Regions from separate parts of the Streptomyces sp. NPDC048352 genome, predicted to be linked through region 1. Evidence: riboswitches for the same ligand, from Rfam matches in the RefSeq annotation. Region 1 holds a riboswitch; the other holds the start of a gene.
The links. A riboswitch is a leader RNA that binds a small molecule or an ion and turns the genes downstream of it on or off. The one in region 1 is predicted to bind thiamine pyrophosphate.

Region 1 (3,754 bases):
CTGTTCATCGTCAAGGCCGTCTTCGTCGGCGTGATCGTCGTCGCGGTCGTCGTCGGCCTGTGGGAGCTCACCTCCCGGCTCCAGGAGAAGAAGGGCATCAAGGCGCCGCTGGTCCCGCTCGCGGTCGGCGGCGCGGCGATGATCATCGCGGGCTACGTGCGCGGGGCCGAGGGCGCCTGGGTGGCCATGGCGCTCACGGCGCTGGCCGTCCTGGTGTGGCGGATGACGGAACCGCCCGAGGACTACCTCAAGGACGTCACCGCGGGCGTCTTCGCCGCGTTCTACGTGCCCTTCCTGGCCACCTTCGTCGCGATGCTGCTCACCCCCGACGACGGTCCGCAGCGGGTGGTGACCTTCCTGGTCCTGACGGTGGTCAGCGACACCGGCGCGTACGCGGTGGGCTGGCGCTTCGGCAAGACCAAGCTCGCGCCGCGCATCAGCCCCGGCAAGACCCGCGAGGGGCTCGTGGGAGCGGTGGCCTTCGCCATGGCGGCCGGCGCCCTGTGCATGGAGTTCCTGATTGACGGGGGCTCCTGGTGGCAGGGCCTGCTGCTGGGCCTCGCGGTCGCGGTCAGCGCCACCCTGGGCGACCTCGGCGAGTCGATGATCAAGCGTGACCTGGGCATCAAGGACATGGGCACGCTGCTCCCCGGCCACGGGGGCATCATGGACCGGCTGGACTCGCTGCTGCCGACCGCCCCGGTGGTGTGGCTGCTGCTGGCGGCGTTCGTCGGCACGGGCTGACCGGCCCGGGCCGGGTTATCCTGGAGGGCGCGCCGCGTGTACGCGGCGCGCCTTTTCCGTCCAGCGGCCGCGCCGCGGACCGGCCCTGCACGCGCGGGGTGACCCCCACCCCGTCGCACTGAGGAGTACAGCATGGCCCCCCGTCCCGTCCCGGGTGAGCTCACCTTCGTCGCGCCCCGCGGAGCGAAGAAGCCGCCCCGGCACCTGGCCGACATGACCCCGGCCGAGCGCCGCGAGGCGGTCGCCGCGATCGGCGAGAAGCCGTTCCGGGCCAAGCAGCTCTCCCAGCACTACTTCGCCCGCTACGCGCACGACCCGGCCGAGTGGACCGACATCCCGGCGGGCTCGCGGGAGAAGCTCCAGCAGGAGCTGCTGCCCGAGCTGATGAACGTCGTCCGGCACATCTCGTGCGACGACGACACCACCCGCAAGACCCTGTGGAAGCTGCACGACGGCACGCTCGTGGAGTCGGTGCTGATGCGCTACCCCGACCGCGTGACGATGTGCATCTCCTCCCAGGCCGGCTGCGGCATGAACTGCCCCTTCTGCGCCACCGGCCAGGCCGGCCTCGACCGCAACCTCTCCACCGCCGAGATCGTGCACCAGATCGTCGACGGCATGCGCGCCCTGCGCGACGGCGAGGTCCCCGGCGGCCCGGCCCGCCTGTCCAACATCGTCTTCATGGGCATGGGCGAGCCGCTCGCCAACTACAAGCGCGTCGTCGGCGCCATCCGCCGCCTCACCGACCCGGAGCCCGACGGCCTGGGCCTGTCGCAGCGCGGCATCACCGTCTCCACCGTCGGCCTGGTCCCGGCCATGCTGCGCTTCGCCGACGAGGGCTTCAAGTGCCGCCTCGCGGTCTCCCTGCACGCCCCGGACGACGAGCTGCGCGACACCCTCGTCCCCGTGAACACCCGCTGGAAGGTCCGCGAGGTCCTCGACGCGGCCTGGGAGTACGCGGAGAAGTCCGGGCGCCGGATCTCCATCGAGTACGCCCTGATCCGCGACATCAACGACCAGGCCTGGCGCGGCGACCTGCTCGGGCGCCTGCTCAAGGGCAAGCGCGTACACGTCAACCTGATCCCGCTGAACCCGACGCCCGGCTCGAAGTGGACCGCCTCGCGGCCCGAGGACGAGAAGGCCTTCGTCGAGGCGATCGCCCGGCACGGCGTGCCCGTGACCGTACGCGACACCCGCGGCCAGGAGATCGACGGCGCCTGCGGCCAGCTCGCCGCCTCGGAACGCTAGATTCCGGTCGCCGGTGGGCCTGATTCGGCCGCGGGGTACCCTGTGGCCGAACCAATTGCATATTCCGACAGGGGAGCGCCACAGCGCTGAGAGTGCGGTATCCGTCATCCGCAGACCCTCTGAACCTCGCCCCGGTCATTCGGGGTAGGAAGTTCGGTCACCACTCAAGCTGTTGCGCCCTGCCCGGCGTCCGCTCGCACAGAGCGCCGGGCGGGGCCGCGTCTTCTCCTGGTCATCCCAGGAGGAATTCACCAGTGAGCACCACCAGGAAGATCGCGGGCGCGACGCTCGCGGCCGCGCTCGGCGTCACCACCCTCAGTGCCTGCGGCGGCTCCGGCGCCGAGGACGGGGCCGCGGGCGCGAGCGACGCGCCGAAGTCCAAGACGGTCACCCTCGTCTCCCACGACTCCTTCAACGTGACCGACACGGTCCTCAAGGAGTTCGAGCAGCAGAGCGGCTACACCGTCAAGGTCCTGAAGTCCGGGGACGCGGGCGCGGCCCTCAACCAGGAGATCCTCACCAAGGGCTCCCCGCGCGGCGACGTCTTCTTCGGCGTCGACAACACGCTGCTCTCGCGCGCCCTCGACAACGGGATCTTCACCCCCTACCAGGCCAAGGGCCTGGACGGCGTGAAGCCGGAGTTCGTCCTCGACCAGCAGCACCGGGTCACCCCGGTCGACTCCGGCGACATCTGCGTCAACTACGACAAGGCCTACTTCGCCGACAAGAAGATCGCCCCGCCGCAGACGCTGGACGACCTGGTCAAGCCGGAGTACAAGAACCTGCTGGTCACCGAGAACGCCGCGACCTCCTCGCCCGGCCTCGGCTTCCTCCTCGCCTCCGTCGGCAAGTACGGCGAGGAGGGCTGGAAGGACTACTGGAGCAAGCTCAAGGCCAACGGCGTCGAGGTCGTCGACGGCTGGGAGCAGGCCTACAACGAGCGCTTCTCCGGCTCCGCCGGCGGCAAGAAGGCCAAGGGGGACCGCCCGCTGGTCGTCTCCTACGCCTCCAGCCCGCCGGTCGAGGTCCTCTACGCCGAGCCGCAGCCGGCCGAGGCCCCCACGGGCGTGGCCACCGGCACCTGCTTCCGCCAGGTCGAGTTCGCGGGCCTGCTGAAGGGCGCGAAGAACGAGGAGGGCGGCAAGGCCCTCGTCGACTTCCTGGTGAGCAAGAAGTTCCAGGAGGACATGCCGCTCCAGATGTTCGTGAACCCGGTGCTCAAGGACGCGAAGCTGCCGGACCTGTTCACGAAGCACGGCGTCGTCGTCGAGAAGCCGGAGACGGTCGCCCCCGACGCCATCGCCAAGAACCGTGAGCAGTGGGTCAAGACGTGGTCCTCGCTCGTCGTGAAGTAGGACGCGAGCGCCACCGGGAAGGCGGGCGCGCCACGGCCGTCAGACTCGCTCTGATGGCCGTGCCGCTCGCCTTCTTCGGGCTGTTCTTCGCCTATCCCGTCGCCGCGATCGTCGGCCGCGGGCTCAAGACCGCCGAGGGCTGGCAGTTCGGCCGGATCGGCGAGGTCCTCGCCCGGCCCGACATCGCCGGCGTGCTGTGGTTCACCACCTGGCAGGCGCTCGCCTCGACCGCCCTCACCCTGCTGCTGGCGCTGCCCGGCGCCTACGTCTTCGCCCGTCTGGAGTTCCCGGGCAAGCAGCTGCTGCGGGCCCTGGTCACCGTCCCGTTCGTGCTCCCGACGGTGGTCGTCGGCAGCGCCTTCCTGGCGCTGGCCGGCCGGGGCGGGCTGCTCGACGAGCTGTGGGGC
Region 2 (3,754 bases), on a different contig from region 1:
GGAGCTCGCGTTCCGGATCCCGGTGGAACTCCGGTACGACGCCGGGGACCCCTACGCGGTACGCCTCACCTTCCACCTTCCCGGAGACGCGCCCGTCACCTGGGCGTTCGGCCGGGAGCTGCTCCTCGACGGCATCAACAAGCCCTGCGGTGACGGCGACGTGCACATCGCGCCCGCCGGTCCGGAGGAGCTGTCCGACGTCCACATCCGGCTCCAGGTCGCGGCGGACCGAGCCCTGTTCCGGGCCGGCGCCGCACCGCTCGTCGCGTTCCTGGACCGGACCGACCGGATCGTTCCGCTCGGTCAGGAGCGCAACCTCGGCGACTTCGAGGAGAGCCTCGACCAGGCGCTCGACAAGATCCTCGCCGACTCACAGCAGAACGAGCGCAACGCGGGCTGACGAGCGCGACGGGGCGGGGGCCGCGCGGCGTCACCGTCACCGTCACCCCCCCCGGCAGCCCGCCCTTCAGCGCTTGCGCCGCCGCCGGCCCCGGCCGCCGCGGGCCGGCCCCGCGGCCGCCCCGGAGGCCCCGGCGCCGCCCGCGCCCGCCGGCCGGTCGGCCGAGACCACCAGCGCAGCCAGCGCCGTGGTCACGGGCACCGAGGCCACGAGCCCGATGGAGCCCACGAGGGTGCGAACGATCTCCTCCGCGACCAGCTCGCTGTTGGCCACCGTGCCCATGCTGCTGTCGGCGATCGAGAACAGCAGCAGCAAGGGCAGCGCGGCGCCGGCGTACGCCAGCACGAGGGTGTTGACCACCGACGCGATGTGGTCGCGGCCGATCCGGATGGCCGCCCGGTACAGGGCGCGCGGGCCCATGTCCGGGTCCGCCTGGTGGAGTTCCCATACGGCCGACGTCTGGGTGACGGTCACGTCGTCGAGCACGCCCAGCGATCCGATGATCACGCCTGCGAGCAGCAGGCCGCTCATGTCGATGTCCGGGTAGAGCCCGTGGATGAGACCGGTGTTGTCGTCCGTGTTGCCGCTCAGGAACGCCCGGCCGATGAACACCGAGCCCAGCAGCCCGATCAGCAGCAGCGAGACCAGTGTGCCGAGGACCGCCACGGAGGTCCTCGCCGTCAGCCCGTGGCACATGTAGAGCGCGATCAGCATGATCGCGCTCGCGCCGATGACGGCGACGAGCAAGGGGTTCGAGCCCTGGAGGATCGCCGGGAGGATGAAGAGCGTCAGGACGCCGAAGCTGACGACGAGCGCGATGAGGGCGAACAGTCCGCGCATCCGGCCCACCACGACGACCGCGACGGCGAAGATGCCGGCCAGCAGGGCCAGCGGGAGCTTCCGGTTCAGGTCGATCACCGAGTACTGGAGGTCCCGCGGCGCGTCCGGCGCGTAGGCGACCACCACCTCCTGGCCCTTCTCCAACTGCCGTGGCGCACCCGGCTGGACGATCTCGAAGAAGGCGCGTCCCTGCTCCGGTCCGCTGGTGACCTCGACGGTGGCCTTCTTGCACTCGCCGGTCCGGGCGGCCTGCGCCTCGCGCCCCTCGGGGGTGGAGGTGTCGCCGGTGGGGGGGACCTGCGAGGCGTTGACCGATTTGCAGTCGACCTTCGCGAGAGCGACGACCTTGCCCTGCTGCGTCTGCCGGTCGAAGCCCACCCCGGTGCGTTCGTGGGCGGGGGCGCCGCCGGGCCAGAGCACGGCCATGCCGACGAACACGGCTGCGGCGAAGGGGATCAGTACGGCGGCGATCACCTTGCGCAGGTGCTTGGAGACCGGAGCCGCCGGGCCGTGGCCGTGGGAATGCCCGTGGGAGGAGTCGGCCGCGTGCCGGTGGGACGCATGCCCGTGGCCGGTGTGGCCCGAGGGATCTGTGGGCTCGTGGGGAGGCTGCGGCGAGGTCGTCACCGGCAGATCATCGCAAGAGATGAGGGGGCCCACTGTTCAGCACGCCACACACGACGCTAACGTGGGGGCTACTTTGCACAACGCGGGAGCTCGGAGCACCGGGCTGAGAGGGCGCTGATCACCGTACGCGCAGGAGAATGCGTACGGGAGGAGGCTGCGTCGACCGCCGAACCTGTTACCGGGTAATGCCGGCGTAGGGAGATCAGGTCTCATGACCATTCAGGACGCACGCACGCCTGCCGTCAGCCAGGACGCCGACGGCCAGACCGAGCGCCAGCCCGGCTGGCACAAGGGATACCTGGCGGGCTCCCGCCCGGACATCCGGGTGCCGGTCCGCCAGGTCCACCTCACCAACGGCAAGGACGTCACGCTCTACGACACGTCCGGGCCGTACACCGACCCGCAGATCGAGACCGACGTGCGCCGGGGCCTGCCCCCGCTGCGCGAGAACTGGATCATCGGCCGCGGGGACACCGAGGAGTACGCGGGCCGCCCGGTCCGCCCCGAGGACGACGGCATCAAGCACACCTCCCCGCGCGGGGGCCTCAAGAACCTCGACGCGGTCTTCCCGGGCCGTCCGCGCCAGCCCCGCAGGGGCCGTGGAGGCGCCGCCGTCACGCAGCTCGCGTACGCCCGCCGGGGCGAGGTCACCCCGGAGATGGAGTACGTGGCGATCCGCGAGAACGTCTCCCCGGAGGTCGTGCGCGAGGAGATCGCCGCCGGCCGCGCGGTGCTCCCGGCGAACGTGAACCACCCGGAGATCGAGCCGATGATCATCGGCAAGAAGTTCCTGGTGAAGGTCAACGCCAACATCGGCAACTCCGCCGTCACCTCCTCCATCGAGGAGGAGGTCGACAAGATGACCTGGGCGACCAAGTGGGGCGCCGACACGGTCATGGACCTCTCCACGGGCCGCAACATCCACACCACCCGCGAGTGGGTCCTGCGCAACTCCCCCGTGCCGATCGGCACCGTGCCGCTCTACCAGGCGCTGGAGAAGGTCGACGGCAGGGCCGAGGACCTGACCTGGGAGATCTACAAGGACACGGTCATCGAGCAGGCCGAGCAGGGCGTCGACTACATGACCGTCCACGCCGGCGTGCTGCTCCCCTACGTGCCGCTGACCGCCCGCCGCAAGACCGGCATCGTCTCGCGCGGCGGCTCGATCATGGCCGCCTGGTGCCTGGCGCACCACAAGGAGAACTTCCTCTACACGAACTTCGAGGAGCTCTGCGAGATCCTCGCGGCGTACGACGTCACCTACTCGCTGGGTGACGGCCTGCGCCCCGGCTCCATCGCGGACGCCAACGACGCGGCGCAGTTCGCCGAGCTGAAGACGCTGGGCGAGCTGAACACCATCGCCAAGCGCCACAACGTGCAGACCATGATCGAGGGCCCGGGCCACGTCCCGATGCACAAGATCAAGGAGAACATCGACCTCCAGCAGGAGATCTGCGAGGAGGCGCCGTTCTACACGCTCGGCCCGCTGACCACGGACGTCGCGCCCGCGTACGACCACATCACCTCGGGCATCGGCGCCGCGATGATCGCCTGGTGGGGCACGGCGATGCTCTGCTACGTCACGCCCAAGGAGCACCTGGGCCTGCCGAACCGGGACGACGTGAAGACCGGCGTCATCACGTACAAGATCGCGGCACACGCGGCGGACCTGGCCAAGGGCCACCCCGGTGCCCAGGAGTGGGACGACGCCCTGTCGGACGCGCGCTTCGAGTTCCGCTGGGAGGACCAGTTCAACCTGGCCCTCGACCCGGACACGGCCCGCGAGTTCCACGACGAGACCCTCCCCGCGGAGCCGGCCAAGACCGCGCACTTCTGCTCCATGTGCGGTCCGAAGTTCTGCTCGATGAAGATCTCGCAGGACATCCG

Region 2: another riboswitch for thiamine pyrophosphate. It lies ahead of thiC (phosphomethylpyrimidine synthase ThiC); the one in region 1 lies ahead of AB0D45_RS03050 (thiamine ABC transporter substrate-binding protein).

The regions. Positions count from the first base shown of each region.
Region 1 covers NZ_JBEZKZ010000003.1:127,276-131,029, reverse strand. Annotated here, with positions in the region: gene AB0D45_RS03060 (phosphatidate cytidylyltransferase) at 1-744, shown strand, start outside; gene rlmN (23S rRNA (adenine(2503)-C(2))-methyltransferase RlmN) at 877-1,992, shown strand; TPP riboswitch at 2,052-2,161, shown strand; gene AB0D45_RS03050 (thiamine ABC transporter substrate-binding protein) at 2,247-3,347, shown strand; gene AB0D45_RS03045 (iron ABC transporter permease) at 3,401-3,754, shown strand, end outside.
Region 2 covers NZ_JBEZKZ010000002.1:113,565-117,318, reverse strand. Annotated here, with positions in the region: gene AB0D45_RS01740 (SsgA family sporulation/cell division regulator) at 1-400, shown strand, start outside; gene AB0D45_RS01735 (YibE/F family protein) at 467-1,900, opposite strand; TPP riboswitch at 1,940-2,084, shown strand; gene thiC (phosphomethylpyrimidine synthase ThiC) at 2,079-3,754, shown strand, end outside.